Regions from separate parts of the Streptococcus sp. SC1 genome, predicted to be linked through region 1. Evidence: predicted binding sites of a transcription regulator. Region 1 holds the regulator's gene; the other holds the start of a gene.
What was found. The regulator HrcA, encoded in region 1, represses chaperone genes, less so after heat shock. The targets are predictions, from matches to a motif close to TTAGCACTCNNNNNNNNNGAGTGCTAA.
Positions count from the first base shown of each region.

Region 2: a site for HrcA is predicted at 7,164-7,190, ahead of groES (co-chaperone GroES). Genes of this name have one in related genera too.

Region 1 is NZ_JAQCMU010000005.1:113,341-125,851, forward strand. Features, by position in the region: gene sstT (serine/threonine transporter SstT) at 1-364, opposite strand, end outside; gene PAN94_RS08135 (mechanosensitive ion channel family protein) at 570-1,442, shown strand; gene PAN94_RS08140 (helix-turn-helix transcriptional regulator) at 1,771-2,670, shown strand; gene PAN94_RS08145 (GyrI-like domain-containing protein) at 2,731-3,345, shown strand; gene PAN94_RS08150 (ClbS/DfsB family four-helix bundle protein) at 3,358-3,906, shown strand; gene hrcA (heat-inducible transcriptional repressor HrcA) at 4,103-5,137, shown strand; gene grpE (nucleotide exchange factor GrpE) at 5,176-5,742, shown strand; gene dnaK (molecular chaperone DnaK) at 6,081-7,904, shown strand; gene PAN94_RS08170 (hypothetical protein) at 7,928-8,146, shown strand; gene dnaJ (molecular chaperone DnaJ) at 8,417-9,550, shown strand; gene PAN94_RS08180 (endo-beta-N-acetylglucosaminidase) at 9,786-12,511, shown strand, end outside.
Region 2 is NZ_JAQCMU010000001.1:217,600-230,110, forward strand. Features, by position in the region: gene PAN94_RS01120 (substrate-binding domain-containing protein) at 1-540, shown strand, start outside; gene PAN94_RS01125 (sensor histidine kinase) at 540-1,853, shown strand; gene PAN94_RS01130 (response regulator transcription factor) at 1,846-2,529, shown strand; gene PAN94_RS01135 (ABC transporter substrate-binding protein) at 2,526-3,806, shown strand; gene PAN94_RS01140 (PTS sugar transporter subunit IIA) at 3,986-4,420, shown strand; gene PAN94_RS01145 (PTS sugar transporter subunit IIB) at 4,459-4,953, shown strand; gene PAN94_RS01150 (PTS mannose/fructose/sorbose/N-acetylgalactosamine transporter subunit IIC) at 5,078-5,923, shown strand; gene PAN94_RS01155 (PTS system mannose/fructose/sorbose family transporter subunit IID) at 5,925-6,764, shown strand; gene PAN94_RS01160 (DUF202 domain-containing protein) at 6,782-7,072, shown strand; gene groES (co-chaperone GroES) at 7,214-7,495, shown strand; gene groL (chaperonin GroEL) at 7,519-9,141, shown strand; partial or broken gene PAN94_RS01175 (LacI family DNA-binding transcriptional regulator) at 9,404-10,350, opposite strand; gene PAN94_RS01180 (Cof-type HAD-IIB family hydrolase) at 10,361-11,170, opposite strand; gene PAN94_RS01185 (low temperature requirement protein A) at 11,938-12,511, opposite strand, start outside.

The sequences.
Region 1 (12,511 bases):
TCGGATTATCGACAAGGTTGAGGAGGAGATTGCTCAGAACTTGGCCGATGCCTTCTGGTGGACTGACTTCCGAGCTAGCTGCGGTCAGCTCGATGGTCACAGGGAAGACATAATTAGCAAGAACAGCGACAAGGGCAGCTGCAAAAGTCCCGATTAGATAAAGGATAATGACGGTTTTCATATTGCTTTTCTGCTCTTTTTGGTGCTGAGAGAGGGCATTGGCAACGAGGGTGAAAACGAGCAGTGGTGCGATAGCTTTTAGACCGCCGACAAAGATTTGGTCGAGTAGGCTAATGGCGCTGGCTTGTGGAAAGATGAGGGCCAGCAGGGCGCCTGTGACAATCCCAATAGAAATCCGTTTGATAAGATTGGCACGATTCTAAGCAGAAAGAATTCGATGAAACATAGTAGATTCCTTTCTAAAATAAACTGCTTTCCATTATATTCTAGTGGTCGTATAAAATCAATGTTTTTTAGTATTCGCTATGCGGAATAAGGGTGCTTTGATGCCTATCTGTCGCCCTTTGTGGTATAATGAATAAGATTTTTGTATCTCATAGGAGGAAAGAATGACAGCTAATGGGAATGTTTTCACACGCTATTTCCAGCAATTCGACTGGTCAGCTATTCTGGATGATGTGTTTTCAAAATTCGTCTCCTTGGTCTTTTTGTGTGTACTATTTTGGGTGGCTAAGAAAATTCTCCATCTTTTTGTGACTAGACTGATTGCGCCATCTTTGAAACTATCTCGGCAGGATGCAGCTCGGCAAAAGACCATTATGCGCTTAATTGAGAATTTACTCAATTATGTACTTTATTTTCTCTTGTTCTACTGGATTTTATCCATTTTGGGCTTGCCAGTCTCAAGTCTTTTGGCTGGGGCAGGGATTGCTGGTGTGGCCATTGGGATGGGAGCGCAGGGCTTTCTGTCTGACCTAGTCAACGGTTTCTTTATTCTCTTAGAGCGTCAGTTGGATGTAGGGGACAATGTCCGTTTGACCAATGGTGCTATCAAGATTGCAGGGATAGTTGTCAGTGTCGGGATTCGGACTACGCAGGTACGCGATGCGGACGGAACTCTTCACTTTGTGCCTAACCGAAATATCACCGTTGTCAGCAATCTTTCTCGTGGCGATATGCGGGTTTTGATTGATATTCCTATCTATGCCGAGACGGATTTGGATGAGATCTATCGGATTATCGCTGCTGTCAATCAGGAAGCTGTGCCTGAACATCCAGAAGTTTTGAAGGAACCTGATATTCTGGGACCGCAAATGACTGCGAGCGGGCAGTTTTACTTTCGGATTAGTTTAATCGTTGCAAGCGGTATGCAGGCGAGTCTGTACCATGTTTTCTACAAGCTCTACCATGAAGCCCTGCTAAAAGAGGGGGTGGCTTTGCCAACATTTGCTCCTGTCACGGGAAATAATGGTAAAGCTTAGTAGTGGTCAGGGAAACAAAGACAAACAACATCTATCGGAAATAAGGTTTCTAATCACTAAAAGAGGCTGGGGCGAAAGTCCTAGCCTCTCAATTGTCTTTGGATTGTCGAGCAAGACGCAGTGGTTGAGTGGGCTCTACTAGGCTGATTCCATCAGCTTTTACAGCCCTACTCAACTGTGCGGAGGTGGGACGACGAAATCGAATTCTAACGAATTACCGATTTCTGTCCCACTCTCTTTTTCATTACAGCTTATCCTAGGTCTAACCTGCCTAAATATGACATGCTATGGCAAGTATTGTATAATAGGAAGAGGAGAAGGAGCAGGCATGCAGAATAATCGACTATTTCAGATATTGTACTATATTTTGGAGAGAGGAAAAGTAACTGCAACGGAGCTGGCCGAAAAATTTGAGGTCTCGGTCCGGACCATTTATCGAGACGTGGACTCTCTAAGCAGCGCTGGGATTCCGATTTATACCACGCAAGGAAAGGGTGGCGGCATAGAAATCGCAGAGGATTTTGTCTTGCGGAAGTCTCTGCTGACAGCGGAGGAGAAAGAGCAGATCATGGCTGCCCTGCAAGGCCTGGAGAGCACCAGCCAGCTTTACCAGAGTGACCTACTTACAAAGCTTTCGGCACTTTTTCAAATTAAAAATCCCAACTGGATCGAAATCGATTTTAATCACTGGCAAAATGATACAGCATATGAAGAAACCTTTCATCAATTGAAAACTGCAATTCTAGGCAAGCACCTTGTTTCTTTTTCTTACTTTGCTAGTGATGAGCGGGAGACAAATCGCCGTGTCAAGCCTGTACGCTTGTTCTTTAAAAGTCAGAATTGGTATCTTTATGCTTTCTGCCTCTTGCGACAGGAATTCAGGTATTTTAAGCTATCTCGGATGAAAAATTTGGAGCGGCTGGAGGAGAGATTTGAGGACAGCTTTGAAGATGTCGTCTTGGAAAAAGAACTGACCTATGAAAATACCATTAAACTGACAGTCAAGTTTGATCGCAAAGTAGCCTTCAGGGTTTATGATGAACTAAGCGGAGACATTCGGGCAGATGCGGAAGGAAATCTGTACACAGAAATCGACATTCCCAATGACCACCGTCTATATAGTTACATCCTATCCTTTGGAGACGCTGTGGAGGTCTTAGATCCTTCTGAAATCCGAGTGAAAATGAAAGAAATGATTCATCAGCTGGCAGAAAAATATAAAACTTGACATAGGGTGTCAGGTATCTTCTTGTATACTAATGGTAAGAAGAGAAAAGGAGGCAGCAAGATGAAATATGAATGGAGAAAGGGCGAGAAAGGCCTTTATGGAGCCAAGCAAAAGCCAGAGCTAGTAGAGGTGCCGAGTCAACAGTTCATTGTAATCGAAGGAGCGGGTGACCCCAATGAAGCGGATTTCTCTGAGCGGGTATCTGACCTTTATTCACTGGCCTATTCCATAAAAATGCTCTTTAAATCCATGATGAAAGATGAGGCGGAGGATAAGGTGACGGATTTCACGGTTTATCCTTTGGAAGGTATCTGGGAAAAAGCTGCTGGGGAAGGCTTCGATAAAAGTCGACTTCGCTATCAGCTCATGATTCAGCAGCCTAATGTCATCGATCAGGATATATTTGCGGCAGCGCTTGAGAATGTCCGCAAGAAAAAGCCTAATCCTCTCTACGACGACATTTGTTTTCAAAGATTGCCAGAGGAGCGGGCCATTCAGGTATTACACGTAGGAAGTTATGACAGTGAGCCGGCCTCTTTTGAGAAAATGGATGAGCTGGCAAACAGCTTGGGACTGGAAAGATGCGACCAAGTTCACAGAGAGATTTACTTGAGCAACAAAAATAGGACACCAGAAGAAAAGTTGAAAACCATCTTAAGGTATTCCGTCAGATAGGAGGAATTTGTCATGCCAAGACCTACAACAAAAAACGATTTGCTGGCTGCAGCTACAGAAAATTTCGAAAAACTGAATCTGCTCATTTCGAACATGACAGCAGAAGAGTTGGCGAGGCCCTTTGATTTTTCAAAGGATGAGAAAAAGAAAGAAGCCCACTGGAAGCGCGATCGGAATCTGAGGGATGTCTTAATCCATCTTTATGAATGGCACCAGTTGCTGCTCAACTGGGTGCAGGCCAATCAAAGGGGAGAAGAGAAGTCCTTCTTGCCAGCTCCCTACAACTGGAGAACTTATGGTGAGATGAATGTCGCATTTTGGGAAAAGCACCAGCAGACCTCTCTTGAGGAGGCAAGTTCTTTACTGGCTAGTTCACATAAAGCTGTCCTGGACCTAGCCGCAACCTTAACCAATGAAGAATTGTTTTCCAAGGGAGTTTATAAATGGACAGGCGGAACGACTTTGGGTTCTTATTTTGTCAGCGCCACATCCAGTCACTATGATTGGGCTATGAAAAAGCTTAAAGCTCATCAAAAGAATTGTAAAATGAATCCCATCTAATAAAGTTTTCTAGGACTTGAGACTGATTTTTAGCACTCTTGCAAAAAGAGTGCTAATTTTTTGGTTTTTTGTCTTGACATTCATTTTTAAGAGTGTATAATAGAATCATAACTTAGCACTCGATGTGTTAGAGTGCTAAATATAAAAAATAAAATCTCGCCAGTGGCTGGAAATTTTCTAAAGAGAGGTGAGGTCCTTGGTAACAGAACGCCAAAATGAGATTTTAAATCTAATTATTGATATCTTTACCAAGACGCATGAGCCTGTCGGTTCTAAAGCCTTGCAAGAGTCTATCCAGTCTTCGAGTGCCACCATTCGGAATGATATGGCAGCCTTGGAAAAGGAAGGGTTGCTAGAAAAGGCTCATACATCGAGTGGGCGCAAGCCCAGTGTAGCAGGTTTCCAGTATTTTGTCCGTCATTCCTTGACCTTTGATCAGCTGGCGGAAAATGAGCTCTACGAGGTTGTCAAAGCTTTCGACCAAGAATTCTTCAAGCTGGAGGATATCCTGCAGCGGGCAGCGGACGTCTTGGCAGAGTTGAGTGATTGCACGGTTGTAGCTCTTGACGTCGAGCCTAGTCGGCAACGGCTGACGGCTTTTGATATCGTTGTTATTAGCCAGCACGCAGCTTTAGCTGTCTTTACTCTGGATGAGTCCAATACACTGACCAGTCAGTTCATGATTCCTAGGAATTTTCTCCAGGATGACCTACTGCGCTTGAGGGATATGATTCAGGAGCGCTTTTTGGGACAGACGGTCTTAGATATTCACTACAAGATTCGGACGGAGATTCCGCAGATTATCCAGCGTTACTTTACGACGACGGACAATGTTCTCGATCTCTTTGAGCATATTTTTGCTCAGATGTTTTCGGAAAAAGTAGCTGTAGCTGGCAAAGTCCAGTTGCTACGTTTTGCGGATCTTGAGGCTTATCAGTTCTTTGATGATCGTCAGAAGGTGGCTTTTGAAATCCGTGATAGTCTAGCTGAGGATCAGATGCAAAATGTCCGAGTCGCAGCTAGCCAAGAGGACTGTCTGGCCAATCTAACCTTGATTTCCAGTAAATTTTTAATTCCCTATCGGGGCTTTGGTATGCTGGCAGTGGTCGGTCCAGTCAATCTGGATTACCAAAAAGTGGTCAGTCAACTCAATGTTGTCAATCGAGTCTTGACTATGAAACTCACAGATTTCTACCGATATCTGAGTAGCAATCATTATGAGGTGAGTTGAACATGAAATTACATAAATTCCTAAAAAGGAGGCGAAAAATGTCTGAGGAAACAAAAAACGAAGAAGTAAAAGAAGAGGAAGTGGTAGAAGCTGCTGAAGAAGCTGTAGAAACTACAGAAGAAAAGGTAGAAACCGCTAAAGAAGCGGATGAAACTACTCCAGAAAAATCAGAACTAGAACTAGCAAATGAGCGTGCAGAAGACTTTGAAAATAAATACCTTCGCGCTCATGCAGAAATGCAAAATATCCAACGTCGTGCCAATGAAGAGCGCCAACTCTTGCAACGCTATCGTAGCCAAGATTTGGCAAAAGCGATTCTCCCTTCTTTGGACAACCTTGAGCGTGCGCTTGCCGTCGAAGGATTGACAGACGATGTCAAAAAAGGCTTGGAAATGGTACAAGAAAGCCTGATTCATGCTTTGAAAGAAGAAGGAATTGAAGAAATCGCAGCGGACGGAGCATTTGACCATAACTACCATATGGCCATCCAAACTCTCCCAGCAGACGATGAACATCCAGCTGATACTATCGCACAAGTCTTCCAAAAAGGCTACAAACTCCATGACCGCATTCTAAGACCAGCAATGGTGGTTGTTTATAATTAGGCGGTAAGTCAGAAATCTGTGATTTCGTTGACGCACCCCCGCAAGGGTGATTAGGCTGGTCACGAGCGTTTGCGAAGTGAACTGCCAATCAGCTACTGCGTAAACCTTGTCCGAAACGACACTAAACTATGAAGAAAGATAAAAAATTGTTCAGCTTTGCAACAGTGAGCGAAGCGAACCAAAGACGATATTCTTCGCCGTGGCGTTATTTGCGCAAACTTTGAGACTTAGGCTCAAAGTTTAGTCAAAGAGATTGACGAAGTCAAGCTCTGACGGCGCCGCCACCTAAGAAGAGTATTAAAAAGAAAAACAGAAAATAAATTTAAGGAGAAAAACACATGTCTAAAATTATCGGTATTGACTTAGGTACAACAAACTCAGCAGTTGCGGTTCTTGAAGGAACTGAAAGCAAAATCATCGCAAACCCAGAAGGAAACCGCACAACTCCATCTGTAGTGTCATTCAAAAATGGTGAAATCATCGTTGGTGATGCAGCAAAACGTCAAGCAGTAACAAACCCAGATACAGTAATCTCTATCAAATCTAAGATGGGAACTTCTGAAAAAGTTTCTGCAAACGGTAAAGAATACACTCCGCAAGAAATTTCAGCTATGATCCTTCAATACTTGAAAGGCTATGCTGAAGATTACCTTGGTGAAAAAGTAACCAAAGCAGTTATCACAGTTCCAGCTTACTTCAACGACGCTCAACGTCAAGCAACAAAAGATGCTGGTAAAATCGCTGGTCTTGAAGTAGAGCGTATCGTAAACGAACCAACTGCGGCGGCTCTTGCTTACGGTTTGGACAAGACTGACAAAGAAGAAAAAATCTTGGTATTCGACCTTGGTGGTGGTACATTTGACGTATCTATCCTTGAATTGGGTGACGGTGTCTTTGATGTATTGGCAACTGCAGGGGACAACAAACTCGGTGGTGACGACTTTGACCAAAAGATTATCGACCACTTGGTAGCAGAATTCAAGAAAGAAAATGGTATTGACTTGTCTACTGACAAGATGGCAATGCAACGTTTGAAGGATGCGGCTGAAAAAGCTAAGAAAGACCTTTCTGGTGTAACTTCAACACAAATCAGCTTGCCATTCATCACTGCTGGTGAGGCTGGACCTCTTCACTTGGAAATGACTTTAACTCGTGCGAAATTTGACGATTTGACTCGTGACCTTGTAGAACGTACAAAAGTTCCAGTTCGTCAAGCCCTTTCAGACGCAGGTTTGAGCTTGTCAGATATCGACGAAGTGATCCTTGTTGGTGGTTCAACTCGTATCCCAGCCGTTGTAGAAGCTGTGAAGGCTGAAACTGGTAAAGAACCAAACAAATCAGTTAACCCTGATGAAGTGGTTGCCATGGGTGCGGCTATCCAAGGTGGTGTGATCACTGGTGATGTCAAAGATGTTGTCCTTCTTGATGTGACACCATTGTCACTTGGTATCGAAACAATGGGTGGCGTCTTCACAAAACTCATCGATCGCAACACTACTATTCCAACATCTAAATCACAAGTCTTCTCAACTGCAGCGGACAACCAACCAGCCGTTGATATCCACGTTCTTCAAGGTGAACGCCCAATGGCAGCAGATAACAAGACTCTTGGACGTTTCCAATTGACAGATATCCCAGCTGCACCTCGTGGTATCCCACAAATCGAAGTAACCTTTGACATCGATAAGAACGGTATCGTATCTGTTAAGGCCAAAGACCTTGGAACTCAAAAAGAGCAAACAATCGTTATCCAATCTAACTCAGGTTTGACAGACGAAGAGATCGACCGCATGATGAAAGATGCAGAAGCAAACGCTGAAGCAGACAAGAAACGTAAAGAAGAAGTTGATCTTCGTAACGAAGTTGACCAAGCTATCTTTGCGACTGAAAAGACAATCAAGGAAACTGAAGGCAAAGGCTTCGATGCAGAACGTGATGCTGCACAAGCTGCCCTTGATGACCTTAAGAAAGCTCAAGAAGACAACAACTTGGACGAAATGAAAGCAAAACTTGAAGCGTTGAACGAAAAAGCTCAAGCCCTTGCAGTGAAACTCTACGAACAAGCCGCAGCAGCACAACAAGCTCAAGCAGGAGCAGAAGGCGCACAAGCAACAGGAAACGCAGGCGATGACGTCGTAGACGGAGAGTTTACTGAGAAGTAAAATAATTTATAGGAGGGGAGTTTATGCCCACTATTTACACTACTAATGAGTGGAAGGGACACGGAAAGAGTTATTACTGGAATGAATATCGTTTAGAAGGCGATACAGTTGTAAAATATAAGTGTTCTCGCAGTAAATTTTTTGATGGTGATGAAAATGTCTGGAGTGAGGATGAACATGAGATTGAATCTTGGAGTCTTGATGACGATTCTATGCCAGATTGGTTGAGGAACTATCTATAAATTTTTTAACAGAGGTTGCAACCCAGCCTCTGTTTTTCGGTAAAAAGAGTTGGAACGTAAATTTTTGGTCCTTCTTTAAACTAAGTTAGAAAGGAACTGAACCCTATCTAAATCGAGGTTTCGTTCCGCAATATTAACAGAAAGGAACAAGGGTGTTCGTAATTGAACCCGAGCGGAAAGCTTGGAAATTAGATAAACCTCCTAAGAAATCAGGATTTCTTGTCGGTTTCCTAAATTTCAGTCGCTTTCTGTTCGCTCTTGGTATCTTAAATGAACAATACTGAATTTTATGATCGTTTAGGTGTCTCTAAGAATGCTTCTCAGGATGAGATTAAGAGAGCCTATCGGAAATTATCTAAAAAATATCACCCAGATATCAATAAGGAGCCTGGGGCGGAAGATAAATATAAGGAAGTCCAGGAGGCTTATGAAACGCTGAGCGATGAGCAAAAGCGGGCGGCCTATGACCAATATGGCGCGGCGGGTGCCAATGGTGGCTTTGGCGGCGGTGCAGGCGGCTTCGGTGGCTTTGATGGCTCTGGTTTTGGTGGCTTCGAAGATATCTTTTCTAGCTTCTTTGGCGGTGGCGCGACTCGTAATCCAAACGCTCCGCGTCAAGGAGACGATCTCCAGTATCGGGTAAATCTCCGCTTTGAAGAGGCTATTTTCGGTACAGAAAAAGAAGTGAAATACAATCGTGAAGCTAGCTGTCGGACTTGTCATGGTTCAGGTGCTAAGCCAGGAACTAGCCCAGTAACTTGTGGTCGCTGTCACGGCTCTGGTGTTATTAACGTCGATACTCAGACACCACTAGGTATGATGCGTCGTCAAGTAACCTGTGACGTCTGTCATGGTCGCGGACAAGAAATCAAAAGTCCATGTGAAACCTGCCATGGAACAGGACATGAAAAGCAAGCGCATAGCGTTCATGTAAAAATTCCAGCTGGTGTGGAAACAGGTCAACGAGTTCGCTTGGCGGGACAAGGTGAGGCAGGCTTTAATGGCGGTCCTTACGGAGACCTATATGTAGTGGTGAACGTTGAGCCAAGCGATAAATTTGAACGTGACGGTTCTACCATTTACTACAAGCTCAACCTCAACTTTGTGCAAGCAGCTCTGGGTGACAGTGTGGAAATCCCAACTGTCCATGGAAATGTTGAACTGACAATCCCAGAAGGAACCCAGACGGGCAAACGTTTCCGTCTGCGTGGCAAGGGAGCACCAAATCTGCGCGATGGAAGTGTAGGTGACCAATATGTCACTGTCAATGTCGTAACGCCGACAGGCCTCAATGACCGTCAAAAGGCGGCTCTTAAGGATTTTGCGGCAGCTGGAGACATCACAGTGAGCCCTAAGAAGAAAGGCTTCTTTGATAAGATGAAAGATGTCTTTGAAGGGGAATAAAGAGGGAAAAGAGAGACTATCTCTCTTTTTTTGTACTATTTTTAGAGATTTAATCTCTATTTATAGGACAAGATAGAATGAATTGACAAGGCAAGCTCGCGCAAGGTAGAATGATTTTAAGTGAATCTTTCTTTTTTTATGCAAAAGTGTAAGCGATTACCTTTTGAAAGGAGCGACCAGGGAGGAGGCAGCAAGTGCACGAAAAAAGAAAAGAAGAGAAGGAGTTAAGGTAAAAATGCAATTTGATAAGAAACAAAGATTTAGTATCCGTAAGTTGAGTTTAGGCGTTTGCTCTGTTTTGGTCGGAATAGCGCTGTTTGGAGCTGGTCATGCTTTAGCAGAAGAAACTAGCCCAGCAGCCTCACAAGCTACTACTAGCGTCCTTGCCAAGGAGGAAGCTCAGACAGAAGTGGCAACTGAAGAGACGAAAGTCAGTGAAGCACCTGTCGAGGCTGTCCAAGGTCTGGCGACAGAAGCTGAAAAGCAAGCTCTTGCTTCTGAGACTCCAGTAGCTGAGAGCAAGGAAGTAACGGCTGGCAAGGAAAAAGAAGTCAAGGAAGAAGCACCTGCCAGCAAAGAGACAAAAGTCGTAGAGGACTTACCAAGTCAAGAAGATAAAAAGCTCAAACCCAAAGAAATCAAGTTTGATACTTGGCAAGAACTGCTTGACTGGAAGCCAGGAGCTCGTGAAGATGATGAAATCAACCGGGCTAGCGTGCCTCTGGCTGAGCGTTATCAGGGACACCAAATCAACCAACAAGCCAATCCAGAAGCGAAAGTACAGGCTCTGTCTAATATGAACTCTAAAGCTAAGGATCATGCTTCTATTGGTGGGGAAGAATTCAAGGCCTATGCTTTCGATTACTGGCAATATTTGCATTCTATGGTGTACTGGGATGGTTTAGTTCCGACGCCAGATGTTATTGATGCGGCCCATAGAAATGGTGTGCCAATCTACGGGACTCTCTTCTTCAATTGGTCGTCAAGTGCTAAGGATCAAGAACGTTTTGCAGAAGCCTTGAAAGAAGATTCTGAAGGCTCAAAGACCTTCCCAATTGCCCGTAAATTAGTCGAATTGGCTAAATATTATGGCTATGATGGCTATTTTATCAACCAGGAAACGACAGGTAGCCAAGTAGAGCCACTTGGTCCCAAAATGCGTGACTTCTTGCTCTATACCAAAGAGTACGCACGTTCTTTGAATTACCCCGTTAAATATTCTTGGTATGATGCCATGACCTACGAATATGGTCGCTACCATGAAAATGCCCTTGGCGAATATAATTATCAATTTATGCAGCCTAAAGATGGAGAAAATCCAGTGGACACCTTCTTTGCCAATTTTAACTGGGGCAAGGCAGAGACAGACTATTCCATCAGTACGGCAAAATGGATCAAACGGGATCCTTACGATGTTTTGGCGGGGATAGAGCTGCAAAAGGGTGGTTCTTACAAGACTAATGTGGACTGGGATGCGATTTTGGATGAAAATGGCAAACTTCGTCTGTCTCTAGGTCTATATGCGCCTGATACGATCACTGGTTTAGGTAAGACGGGTGAGGGCTACCATACTCATGAAAACTACTTCTGGACAGGCTTCCAAGGCGATCCTAGCAAGGGCAAACCAGCAGACCAATCTTGGTATGGAATGTCCAACTTGGTGGTTGATAAAACAGCTATCACCAAGCCTGATTTTAATACTTCCTTTAATACAGGACACGGAAAACGTTGGTTTGTAGATGGGAAAGTCTCAAAAGACGGCGAGTGGAACTATCGTTCTGTGTCTGGTTTCTTGCCGACTTGGCGTTGGTGGATCCGACATGCGGAAGGCAGTGCACCGCTCAAAGGACGCTATGACTTTGACGAAGCCTACAACGGCGGAAATTCACTGGCTTTTGAGGGTGACTTGGCTGCAAACAGCAACCAGAATGTCATGCTCTACTCGACCAAGATTCCAGTTAGTGACAAGACCAAGCTGACCCTGACCCATAAGGGTGGCCAAGGAACAAGCACTTGGGTGGCACTTGCGACGAAGCCAGACTATTCTGAGTACGAGTGGAAAGAACTCAGTCCGAGCAAGGACTGGAAGACAGAGACCTTTGACTTATCTTCATTAGCTGGTAAAACCATTTATGGCGTGAAAATGTACTTCGACCATGACAAGGATGTCAAGGACTATAAGTTTAACCTAGGTCAATTGTCCATCTATTCTAATCAAGAGAAGCCAGCTGCACCAAAAGATGTGGTGGTCAAGGCTAAGCGTCTTCAAAATGCGCAGGAAGCAGAAGCTTTACTACAGTTTAAAGGCAGTGCAGATGCGGATTACTACGAAATCTACGAGAAAGACGGCGACCAATGGCGTCTAGTGGCAGGAACCTCTAGCACATCCGCTTATTTGGCTAAAGTGAGCCGTTCAGCTAGTGCCAAGGGCAGCAAGCAAGAGTTGAAAGTCGTTGCAGTAGGAAAGAATGGTTTGCGTTCAGATGCTGGGACAGTTGACTTTGACTGGGGGATGCAGGTTTCTGATACAAGCTTGCCAAAACCTTTGGCAGAAAATGTGGTGTTGGGTGCAAAAGTAATTGGTACAACCTTCTCTGATGCGGATGGTAGCGAAGGCGTCGAAGGAATGCTGAATGGCACCATTACCAGTTTGTCAGACAAGTGGTCTTCCGCCCAACTTAGTGGTACGGTAGATATTCGTTTGACTCAGCCTCGGACAGTGACTCGCTGGGTTATGGAGCATGCTGGTGCAGGCGGAGAGTCTGTTGACGACGGCAAGATGAATACACGCGACTTTGACCTGTATTATAAGGATGAGGCGGGCGAGTGGAAATTAGCCAAGGCCGTTCGTGGCAATAAAGATCATGTGTCAGATATCGTTTTGGATAAGCCAATTCGAGCACAAGACTGGCGTTTGGATGTCATTACAGCCGACAATGGAACTCCGTGGCGGGCAATCCG
Region 2 (12,511 bases), on a different contig from region 1:
AACTATCAAGCGGGAGTTTTGATTGCTAAAGATATGATGGGTCGGCTTTCTGAGGCAGATATTCTCTTGCTTGAACACCAGAATGCCATCTCAGCTATGGATCGGCTACAGGGCTTTCTGGATACGATCAAGGGACATCCAAGCTATCGAATCGTTTCTCAGCTGGAGACTTTGGGACAGACCGAAGAAAGCATGCCCCAGGTCAAAAATGCCTTGGATAATGGCTTAGAATTTAACGTCGTCATGGCTCTTAATGATCGTGCTGCAATCGGTGCCTTGGCAGCAATCAAAGATCAAGGTGTCACAGAAAAAATTTATATTTATGGAGTTGACGGTTCTCCAGATATTAAGAATTTTTTAGCCAATACGAACGACATTCAAGGAACGGTGGCCCAATCGCCTATTCAGATGGGACGAAAGGTGGCAGAAGTGATTGAGCTGCTGCGGGAAAAGAAATCCTGTGACAGCCAGTATCTGATACCAGTCCGCTTGATAAACAAGGACAATATCAGCGAGTATACAGTTACAGGGTGGCAGTAATGAAACCAAACAAAAGCATTTTTTACAGTAAAATAGCTCTGATGGTCATCAATTTTATAGCCATTGTCTATAATGCTTCGATTTACCTCTTTGCAACCAATTATGTCGTAACAAGAGGCTTCAGTCACTCGCTTTTGGAACGCTTAGATGCCATTCCAGGATCTCCCAGTTTCATTTTTCTGATTTCCATTATTTTTTATGCTTGCCTATTGCTGGTGATGTACTATCGGGAAAAGCATCCCAATCAGCTATCCGTTTACGATAAAGTGACCATGATTGAGATTTTGCTGATGTTGGTCATCTTTACTGCCCTGCATTCGTCTTACAATGGGTTGATTCTTCTTGTTTTTGCAGATATTTTCTATGGCTCCAAAGAGTTCAATGCTTCCAAGGACAAAAAATATTGGTTTTCCTTTATTATTTTGAGTTTCAGCATGTTGCTATTGTCAAACTACGACCTGCTGTCGCTCTTTGTCAAACTGCCTTCATTGGATACCTATATTCGTTTTTATCCAGAATCTATACGTTTGCTGTTGCTTTTTGGTAAGAATTTTCTTTTCTCCCTCAATATTGTAGTCTTTATGATTTCCTTGCTCTTTTATATCATGTCGGCGATTACAGAGCGGCACCGGATTGAGGAGGAGCTTCGCATGGCTTCTCAGGCCAATCGGGAGTTGAACAGCTATCTAGCCTTATCAGAAAAAATTGCTGAAGACCGAGAAAGAAAACGGATTGCCCGTGAGATTCATGATACACTAGGACATGCCCTGACGGGCATCTCAGCGGGAATTGATGCCATCAAGGTTCTAGTGGACATTGACACCGAGCGGGCCAAGGAGCAGCTTAACAATGTCTCGGTTGTTGTTCGTGACGGGATTCGGGATGTTCGCGGCTCGCTCAATAAAATGCGGCCGGGAACTTTGGAGAATAATAGTCTGAAAGAGGCTTTGCTAAAGATTATCCGAGAGTATGAGGCAATTTCCAATTTGGATATTCATTTTCTCTATGAATGGGATACTATCGATTTAGATATTGCCAAAGAAGATATTGTTTTCCGCATCATTCAAGAGTCAATTACGAATTCGGTGCGTCATGGCCATGCTAGGACTATTTGGATTGAGTTGTTAGAAAAAGAAAATTATATTATGATTATTCGAGATGATGGTGTAGGTTTTGATGAATTGCACTATGGCTATGGTCTGAAGCAAATGCAGGAACGGTTGGCTATTATCGGTGGGAAGGTTCATTTTGAAAATCGAGATGGCTTTTATACCTACATTGAAATCCCTAAAATAGGAGGTTGGAATGATTAAAGTTTTAATTGCAGACGATCAGGCCTTGATTCGTGAGTCTCTGCAAATCATCCTGTCCGCTCATGCTGACATCGAGGTAGTCGGGACAGTTGGAGACGGCAAGGAAGTTCTGGAAAAGCTTCATCGGGTACGCCCAGATGTGATTTTGATGGATATTCGTATGCCGGTCATGGACGGTGTACTCTGTACCAAGGCTGTCAAGGAGCAGTATCCAGATGTTAAGATTATCATTCTGACGACCTTTGACGATGATGAATTTATCTTCTCTGCTCTCAAATATGGCGCGTCTGGTTATATTCTCAAAGGGGTTTCGACAGAAGAGCTTCACGAAGCCATTCAGACAGTCTATCGGGGCGGAGCTATGATTAATCCTAATATTGCCACCAAGGTCTTCAAAATCTTTTCACAGATGGCCCAGTCCAACTTTGCTATCACGGTGTCAGAGGAAAATGTAGAGGACATGAGCCGGACGGAGTGGAAGATTATCCAGCAGATTGGCTTTGGGATTTCTAATAAGGAGATTGCAGCCAAGCTTTATCTGTCGGAAGGGACCGTACGCAACTACCTATCAGGGATTCTATCTAAACTGAATCTGCGTGATCGAACTCAGCTGGCTATCTGGGCCGTACAGACCGGAGTCACCCAGCGAGACTTTAGCAAGGGAAGTGACAAATGAAGTGGCGACTTAGACATTTGGTTGTTCTTGTTTTGGTTCTTGTTTCAGGTATTTTAAGCTTTGCACTTTGGTCGTCTAGTCATGAAAAAGTCCTACGCATCGGTGTCTATGCGGGCTCTAGCTGGGATGTTCCAAATAGTCGTGAAAACAAGGCCATGGACAGCCTGATTAAAAAGTTTGAAAAGGCACATCCTCATGTCAAGGTTGTTTACGAAAGCGGGATTCCCAAGAAGGATTACGCTGACTGGTTGGCAGAGCAGGTCTTAAAAGGCGAACAGCCGGATCTTTTCATGGTACCGGAAAACGACTTTAGCATGTTGGCCTCGGCTGGTGCCCTCAAATCCTTGGATACCCTCCTAACGGATGATGAACGGACAGCCTTTTATCCCGTCGCTTATGAAGCTGGGCAATATCAGGGAGTCAGCTATGCTCTTCCAGTTGAGAGCAATCCTATCATGATGTGTGTCAATAAAGACCTGCTTGAAAAAGAAGGAATCAGCATTCCTGAGTCAGGCTGGACTTTGGCGGATTTCTATGAGATTTGCAAAAAAGTAACCAAGGATACCAATGGCGATGGCGTGGTAGATCAGTACGGTATTACAGATTACACTTGGCAGCAAGCTCTGATAGCTTACGGCGGCCATCTTACCGATAAATCAGGTATCAATGTAGACAGCCCAGAGATGCATCAAGCATTGGCCTTTATGAGCAAGCTAGACATGCTCAGCCAGCATTATAAGGTGACTTCTCATGACTTTGACGAGGGGCGAGTGGCCTTCTATCCTATGAGTCTAGCCCAGTATCGGACCTACAAGCCTTATCCTTATCATGTTGCTAAATATTCTAGCTTTTCTTGGACCTGTATCCCGATGCCGACAGCCAATAGCAAGGTGATGGGAACACAGGTCAAGACTTCCCTCTTTGGCATGTCTTCCAACACTAAGCAAGAGAAACTGGCTTGGGAATTTATGCTCTTGTTGTCACAGGACAAAGAGAGCCAGCAGACCTTGTTTGAAAAATCACAGGGAACTTCAGTCTTGCCCTCTGTAGTGAAAAGTCAACAAACTAGAAAAATCTTGCAGGCAGATGACTTCGGCTTGGATTCTCTGACTTCTGAGAGGCTAGATAGTATGATGGAGCGTTCTATCATAGATATTGGACAAGAAGTTGATCGGCAGACCTTGGAAAGACTTGATTATTTGATTAAGGAAGCTCTGGGAAATCAAGAGATTGACAGTGCCTTGCCGAGCATTCAAAGAGAAATAGAAAGCAGATAATTTTCTGCTTTCTTTTTTATTTCTAATTAAGTCAGAAAAAAAGCCAAGGATGACTAGACCAATATGACATTTGTCACATCTAAACTCACATTTGTCATCTTTTCAAAGTGACATTTGACAATAGGGAAGCGATTTCATTTTGTGTACAATAGAATCAAGAAAATAAGGAGGCAGGAAAGATGAAATATCTTGTACTGGTCAGTCATGGGGGGCTAGCTGAAGGCGTACAGAGCTCCTTGAAGATGTTTGCTGGTGATAAAACAGACCAAATCATCGCTGTGGGTCTGAAAGAGGGAAAATCAGTCGATGATTTTGCTCTCGATTTCCGTCAAGCCTTGGCAGGTTTAGAAGCAGATGATTCAGTCTTGGTTTTAGCCGATATTGTCGGAGGAAGTCCTCTAACAACGGCGGCTAGTGTCCTAGCAGAATTAGGCAAATTGGATTCGGCAGTCATTCTTGGAGGGCTGAATCTGACAATGGGGCTCACTGGGCTTGTGATGAAGGATATGCTGGAAGGCAAAGATCTTGCTCAGACGATTCTTTCAGAAGCGACAGCAGCCTTACAGGAGTTTGAAGTCTCATCAGATGACGATGAGGAAGATGACGACATTTAAAAAGTTATTCATTTACTAACTTAGATAGGAGATTCAAAATGGTAGTAACATTTGTACGGATTGACGACCGCATGATCCACGGTCAAACGGTCACTCGTTGGGCTAAGGAATATCCTTGCGATGGGCTGATTGCAGTCAATGATGCAGCAGCCAGCAACAAGGTTTTGATCCAAGCCTATAAAGGGGCTTCTGACAAGAAAACTTTCGTTTGGACTAAGGAAGCCTTCAAGGAAAAATCTGGCAAGGTAACCGAATCTGACAGCCGTTATTTCTTGATTACTAAAAATCCGATTGATATGAAAGAAATTTTGGTGGACCAAGGCTATGTGCCAGGCAATGTCAAAGAAATCATCGTCGGACCAGCCAATGACCGTCCAGGAGCTGTCAAGCTGGGCAACAATCAATCCATCACACAAGAAGAAGCGGAAGCGATCGAAGCGATTGAAAAAGCAGGCTACAAGGTAAAATTCCAGCTGCTTCCAGACGTTTCCATCGGTTACTGGAGTGATTTCAAATCTAAATTTGGTTTTTAAACAGGGGCAGAAGTTAAGCAGGACACGGTTTTGGACTTTCGATAGCCTTGCGGGGCAAGGTCTATTTGAAGGAGTTGGAACCGAGCTCCTGCTACTGCTCGATCTTACTTAAAGGAGAAAGATTATGACAATTTCTTGGTTGCAAGCCGCAATCCTCGGTATCTTTGCTAGTTTATCCTCTATGCCGGGTATGGGTGGCTCAAGTATTGGTAACTATACACTTGGACGTCCGCTTGTCGGAGGACTCGTCTGTGGTTTAATTTTAGGAGATGTGAGCCTCGGTATTATCTGTGGGGTAGCCATGCAGTTGGTGTATATTGCGCTGGTAACACCTGGCGGTACTGTTTCGGCCGATGTCCGTGCAGTTTCTTATATCGGTATTCCTTTGGCAATGGTTGCGATCAAGTCACAAGGGATTTCAGATGCTCAGCAGGCTGCTGACTTTGCAAAATCAATGGGTGTGCTGGTTGGTACACTAGGAACTGTTCTCTTCTACGGAACAGCAACGATGAACTTGGTATGGCAACACATGGGCTGGAAAGCAGTCGAACAGGGAGAATACAAAAAATTGTATGCGGTTGACTGGTATCTGCCATGGGTTTCCCACTTCCTCTTCTCTTTCTTGCCAACACTGATTCTTTGCCGTTACGGTGCTGATGCCGTTACAGCTCTGAAAGATGCCCTCCCAATGGATGGTCTACCAATGAAAACCCTCTTTACAGTAGGTTCTCTCCTTCCATGTGTCGGTATTGCGATTCTCTTGAAACAAATCGTTGAAAAAGTGACAGACTTTGTTCCATTCTTCGTTGGCTTTACCTTGGCTGCCTCACTTGGTCTCAACCTTGTGTCTAGTGCAGTTGTATCACTGATCTTTGCCCTGCTCTTCTATGAAGTACAGATGGCGAAAAATGTCAAAGCTAGTGCTGTGGCAGTAGGTGATTTTGACGATGATGACGAGGAGGATATCTAAGATGGCAACTAAAAAAATATCTAAAAAAACACTGACCAAATCATTCCACCACTGGTACTATGGTCACTTGACCTGCTTCTCTCAAGAGCACATGCAGACTTTTGGTTACTTGACTTCTATGCTACCAATCGTGGAAGAATTGTACGATACAAAAGAAGAGCAAGCACGCTCTATGCACACTTATACAGCCTTCTTCAATACGGAACCTCAGCTGGGTACTCTGGTCGTTGGGATCACAGCTGGTTTGGAAGAAGCGCGTGCCAATGGTGCAGAAGCGGTAAATGACGAAACCATCAACGGACTTCGGGCTGGCTTGATGGGACCGGTTGCTGGTATCGGTGACTCTCTGATCGTTGGAACCTTGATTCCAGTTATTTTGGGGATCTCAATGGGGCTTTCAAATGGAGGTTCACCTGTTGGAGCTATCTTCTATATCCTAGTTTGGAATCTGCTGGCTTATTTCGGTATGCGTTTCGCTTACTTTAAAGGCTATGAATTGGGAGACAAGGCTGTTGAATTTCTAGTAGGAGAACAAGGGCAAGCTATCCGTAAATCTGTTGGGATTGTCGGCGGAATGGTTATCGGTGCTGTTGCAGCGACTTGGGTACCTATCAAAACTGCCTTCCAATTGACCAATCCGGGTGAAAAAGAGCCTTACCTTGTCTTACAAGATAAATTAGATGGTGTTTATCCAGGTCTCTTAACAGCTGTCTTTATCGTATTTTGCTGGTGGCTCATGGCCAAGAAGAACCTTTCTCCAATCAAAGTGATGCTCATTCTAGTTGTTATCGCCTTCCTTGGTGTACTGGCTGGCTTCTTTAATCCAGGTCTCCAATATTAAGAAAAAGAGGGAAAATCATGACAGAACAAGAATTGATTCAAGGCTATGAAACAGAAATTCAATACCAAAAGCATATGATTGAAAATCTCGGACGCTGGTTTAGCCTTTTCTTTGCCATTGCCAGTATCGGTTTTGTCCTGATCTATCTCTTTCATCGAACCAATCTGCTTCTTTTCATCGTAGGAGTCATCTTAGCTGTTTTGGGAATTCTTGTCATGCTGGTCTTTGGCTATGGCATCTACAAGGGTAGACTAAATTTGCAAAAGGTTATTGATGATTTTGAAGAAAAACTGAAGTTAGCTCAATAATATTTCCAATTAATTTCCCCCAAAAACTTTGTCATTCGGCAAAGTTTTTTCTTGACTATTTCTGACCAAGTGATACAATATTAACTATAGATTAGCACTCAGCGTCATAGAGTGCTAAAATTCAATCTTTGGAGGAAAAAGATGTTAAAACCATTAGGTGACCGTGTGGTCTTAAAAGTAGAAGAAAAAGAACAGAAAGTTGGTGGCTTTGTCATTGCTGGCGCAGGACAAGACGCGACAAAAGAAGCAAAAGTCATCGCAGTCGGCCAAGGCATCCGTACGTTGAACGGAGAGCTGGTTGCACTAAGTGTCAAGCCAGGTGATAAGGTTTTAGTTGAAAGCCATGCTGGCATTGAAGTCAAAGATCAAGATGAGAAATTCTTGGTTGTTGGGGAAGCAAGCATTCTTGCAATTGTGGAGTAAAAATCTAAGAAAGAGGTTTAAAAATGGCAAAAGATATTAAATTTTCATCAGATGCACGTAGTGCAATGGTTCGTGGTGTGGATATTTTAGCAGATACTGTCAAGGTAACCTTGGGCCCTAAAGGTCGCAATGTTGTTTTGGAAAAATCTTTTGGTTCACCCCTTATCACCAATGACGGTGTAACCATTGCCAAAGAAATCGAACTGGAAGACCATTTTGAAAACATGGGCGCTAAGCTGGTGTCAGAAGTAGCTTCAAAAACCAACGATATCGCTGGGGACGGAACAACGACTGCTACTGTATTGACCCAAGCTATCGTTCGCGAAGGCATCAAAAACGTGACTGCGGGTGCTAACCCAATCGGTATCCGCCGCGGAATTGAAGCAGCAGTTGCGACTGCTGTCAGCGCTCTGAAAGAAACTGCGATTCCAGTTTCTAACAAGGAAGCAATTGCTCAGGTTGCTGCCGTTTCTTCTCGTAGCGAAAAAGTCGGTGAATACATCTCTGAAGCTATGGAAAAAGTTGGCAACGATGGCGTTATCACTATCGAAGAGTCCAAGGGTATGGAAACAGAGCTGGATGTCGTAGAAGGAATGCAGTTTGACCGTGGCTACCTGTCTCAATACATGGTGACAGATAGTGAAAAAATGGTGGCTGATCTGGACAACCCTTATATCTTGATTACAGACAAGAAAATTTCTAACATTCAAGAGATTCTGCCATTGTTGGAAAGTATTTTGAAAACCAACCGTCCGCTCTTGATCATTGCAGATGATGTGGATGGTGAAGCTCTGCCAACATTGGTTCTTAACAAGATTCGTGGTACCTTTAATGTAGTGGCTGTTAAAGCACCAGGTTTTGGTGACCGTCGCAAGGCTATGTTGGAAGATATTGCCATCTTGACTGGTGGTACAGTGATTACAGAAGACCTTGGTCTGGAGCTCAAAGATGCGACCATTGAAGCGCTTGGACAAGCTTCCAAAGTCACTGTTGACAAGGACAGTACCGTGATTGTAGAAGGCTCTGGTAATCCAGAAGCTATTGCCAACCGTGTGGCGGTTATCAAATCGCAAATTGAAAGTACAACTTCTGAGTTTGATAAAGAAAAACTGCAAGAACGTCTGGCTAAATTGTCCGGTGGTGTGGCGGTGATTAAGGTCGGTGCTGCAACCGAAACCGAACTTAAAGAAATGAAACTCCGTATTGAAGATGCCCTTAACGCGACTCGTGCTGCAGTAGAAGAAGGGATCGTGTCAGGTGGTGGTACAGCCTTTGTTAGCGTATTAGATGCAGTAGCTGACCTTGACTTAACAGGCGATGAAGCGACTGGCCGGAACATCGTCCTCCGCGCTTTGGAAGAGCCTGTCCGTCAAATCGCTTTGAATGCTGGTTTTGAAGGCTCTATCATCATCGACCGCCTGAAAAACTCTGAAGCTGGTACAGGCTTTAACGCAGCGACTGGCGAATGGGTGAACATGATTGAAGCTGGAATCATTGACCCAGTCAAGGTGACGCGCTCAGCTTTGCAAAATGCGGCTTCAGTTGCTAGTCTAATTTTGACAACAGAAGCAGTTGTGGCCAACAAGCCAGAACCTGCGCCAGCAGCACCAGCTATGGATCCAAGCATGATGGGCGGCATGATGTAAGACACATCGAAGAAAGTACAATTTTTTTGAAATCAATAAAGTAAAAAAGACTTCAAACTATTGATCCAAAACAATGGTTTGAAGTCTTTTCATATTGAAAGTAATCAACAATGTTGAAATATAAATGATTTTTAGAAGATGCTTGGAATGATTTTAAATCTGATTATTTCAAAATGGGCTAAGTAACAACTGTTTAAAACTATGAATCATTAAAAAAGTTTCCAATTCGTATAGTTGGAAACTTTTTCTATTATTTTAATGACTAATTGTCTTGAGGTAAAAATTCTGAGATCAAAACTTCTTGACTAATTGTTTCAGATAAAGCTTGTTTAAAAGCTAATTTTCCTAATGAATATAGGATTTGTGGTCTATGGTTGGGAGTTTCAACAGTTGCCCAACTAATAAATGTTCCTGCCCAATAATATAGGGACATTTTTTTCCACTTTCTTCATATCCTTTTATGAGCCCAGCAGCAACTTCATCACTTGTAGCTAATACACCATCGATACGAGCATCTTTTATCAATTGATGAGATACATGTAGGCCATCATTAAAATCGTGGATGTTTCCAACTACCATATGTGGGGTCAATTGTTGACCATAAACATCGTGATAAGCTAATAATGCGGTTTGATAGGTAGCCGATGATTCATTATCTCTTGAAAATAACAAAACTAAGCGCTCCAAGTCTTGTGCTTTCATAGCAGAAAAAGCATCCACAAATGAAGAGTAGCGGTCAAGGTAAGCAGAGGATAGGAGATTAGATTCCTGTAATTTTTCACAAACTACTATGCGTCCATATTTCGCATAGGTTTCAATCATATCAAGACTAATGGCTCTTGAAGTGAAGATTAAAGCGTCAATAGCTTCCTTTTTGAGTTGCTTCAGGTAGGATAGTTCTAATTCTTGGTTGTAATCTGAAGGCATCATAACAAGTTGATAGTCGGTAGCTTTAGCAGCATCTAGGAGACCATTTATTAATTGTGTAAAATACGGGTGGCGCGTGTGTGGAATGACGACACCTATTTTTTGTGTTTTTCCTCGACTTAAATCCCGTGCTAGCTGATTTGGCATATAATCCAATTCAGTGATAAGATCCATTACTTTTTGTCGTGTCTCATCAGAAACATGTGGATGATGATTGATCACACGGGAAACTGTCGATTTAGCAACACCTGCCTTTTTAGCTATATCACTAATACTCGTCATTATAAGAGCCCTACTTTAAATATTTCTGAATCCCATATCCTACGCCATCTTCATCATTAGACTTCGTTATTTTATAGGCTATCGCTTTGATGTCATCAAAGTCATTATCCATAACAATAGGGTAACCTACCATTTCAAGCATCGGCAAATCATTATGTCCGTCTCCAAATGCAGCCGTTTCTTCTTTAGCCAACTGCTCTTTTCGAAGGACGTAAGCAATTCCTTTAGATTTTTTGGCTAAGACATGTGTAATTTCAAGATATGCCTTACCTGAACGTTGAATAGTGATTTCTTGTAAGTCCAAACTTTGAAGATATTTTTGTAATTCTAGCATATTTGCTTCATCGAAAGTAATCATCATAATCTTAAAAGTATTTATTTGGCCTTCTAAAAACTGATCTTCATTATGAATAAACGTTGGTGTTTGTTGAGTTAAACTATGTTCGTATAGGATTCCTTCATCTATTTTATCACAATACCAGTTATTAAGATCGTAATAAGATAAACTAACTTGAGGGAAATGCAGCCGTATTCCTCTCAGCAACTGCTTTACTGTGCTTTTTTTAATGGTTTGTGAACGAATAGGTAGGACTTGATTATGATCGCCTATTGTATAAATTAATCCTCCGTTAAACGCAACTTGGGTACCTTTTAATTGAAGGGCATCTATGGCATCCTTCATTTCCATTGGTGCTCTAGCAGATACTAAAGTTATGGGAATCCCTGCTTCACGTATTAAGGCAGCATTGTTGTTAGTCACTCGTCCTTCACTATTTAATAATGTACCATCCATGTCACAAAAAATACGTTTGATATTCATAAAATGTACCTCTCTTTCTTCTGAAACCATTATAAATTCTGGAACGCGTTCCATGTCAAGCTTAAAGTTGCAAATCTTTTAAGAGAAATCGTATTTGACCTTTCTGCATTCCTTCACGCATTATCCAGAATTACGTAACTTCACCAATAAGACTTGTTGAAAAACGATTATTCTATAGTCACATATTCTGCTATAATTATGTTAATGAGAAATAGTTTTCTTAGACAAAAGACCACCTCAAGGGTGGTCTTTTGTGGTTTGCCAAACGCTAGTCTATGATAAGTGAATTGGAACAGATGTTCGACTTGCAGGTTTCATTAGATTAGGGAGAATTTAATTACATCAGAGGAGTCGGGATAGATTACTCATAAAAAATGTGGGGCAAGTGACGGGGCAAATGCTCTTGAGACGAGAGAAAAAGCCTTGGATTCCAAGGCTTTTTAGTCATACTTTCTATGCCCCCTGCATGAATTTGTAAGAACTTTTCATATTGAAAATAAACAAAAATGTTGAAATATAGCTGATTTTAGGGAAATACTTTTAGGTATTTTCAATGTCAGGATTTAAAAATGGGGCAAAAGTGGGGCAAAAACGAATGACTCGTATTTTGTTTGAAAACCTATAATACCTAATGATTATGCTATTCTAGATATATAGTTTTGTTATAAATAAATGTCAGTGCGAGATCAAATTGGAGGATAAAATGGAAAAACAAATTAATGAAAAAAAAGCCTTGGTTCCCAAGGCTTTTTAATGTTATAAACTCATTAAAAGAACTCCCAGTTAGATTTGGAATATTTTTTATTCTGTGTCACATAAAAATAAATAAAATGAATGGCTATAGCTAGAGCTAAAATGGTTGTAATACTTACTACTATTATAGGATTAGAAGCAAAGATTAAAGAGAGAATCAAGGCAGCCAGATAGAGTGTAGCTTGGACACAGTAGTAACTTTTCGAATAGCGAAGATAGTGTTTGTTATAGGGCCCATTTGCTAGGACAGCAGCTTGAAAGAGGCCAAATCCGATATAAGAGAAGCTGGTTGCAAAGAGACGATTAGCTTCAGGATTCTGAAGAAAACTCATCGAAACGGTCATCATAAGAAGTCCAATGAAAATAGGATAGTGACTGTAAATTAGAAATAGTCCCTTTTGATTAGATTTTTCATCAATAGCATGGTCGAATTGACCAAAATAAAACAAGAACAGAGAAATCATAATAATGAAATAAAGAACCGAATAAATCGAGAAATTCTCGATTGTAAAGAAGTTAGCTAGCTCCGTAATCATCTCTCCAAACATAATAATGACAAGAAGGGAGATACGCTCGATTAAATGGGGG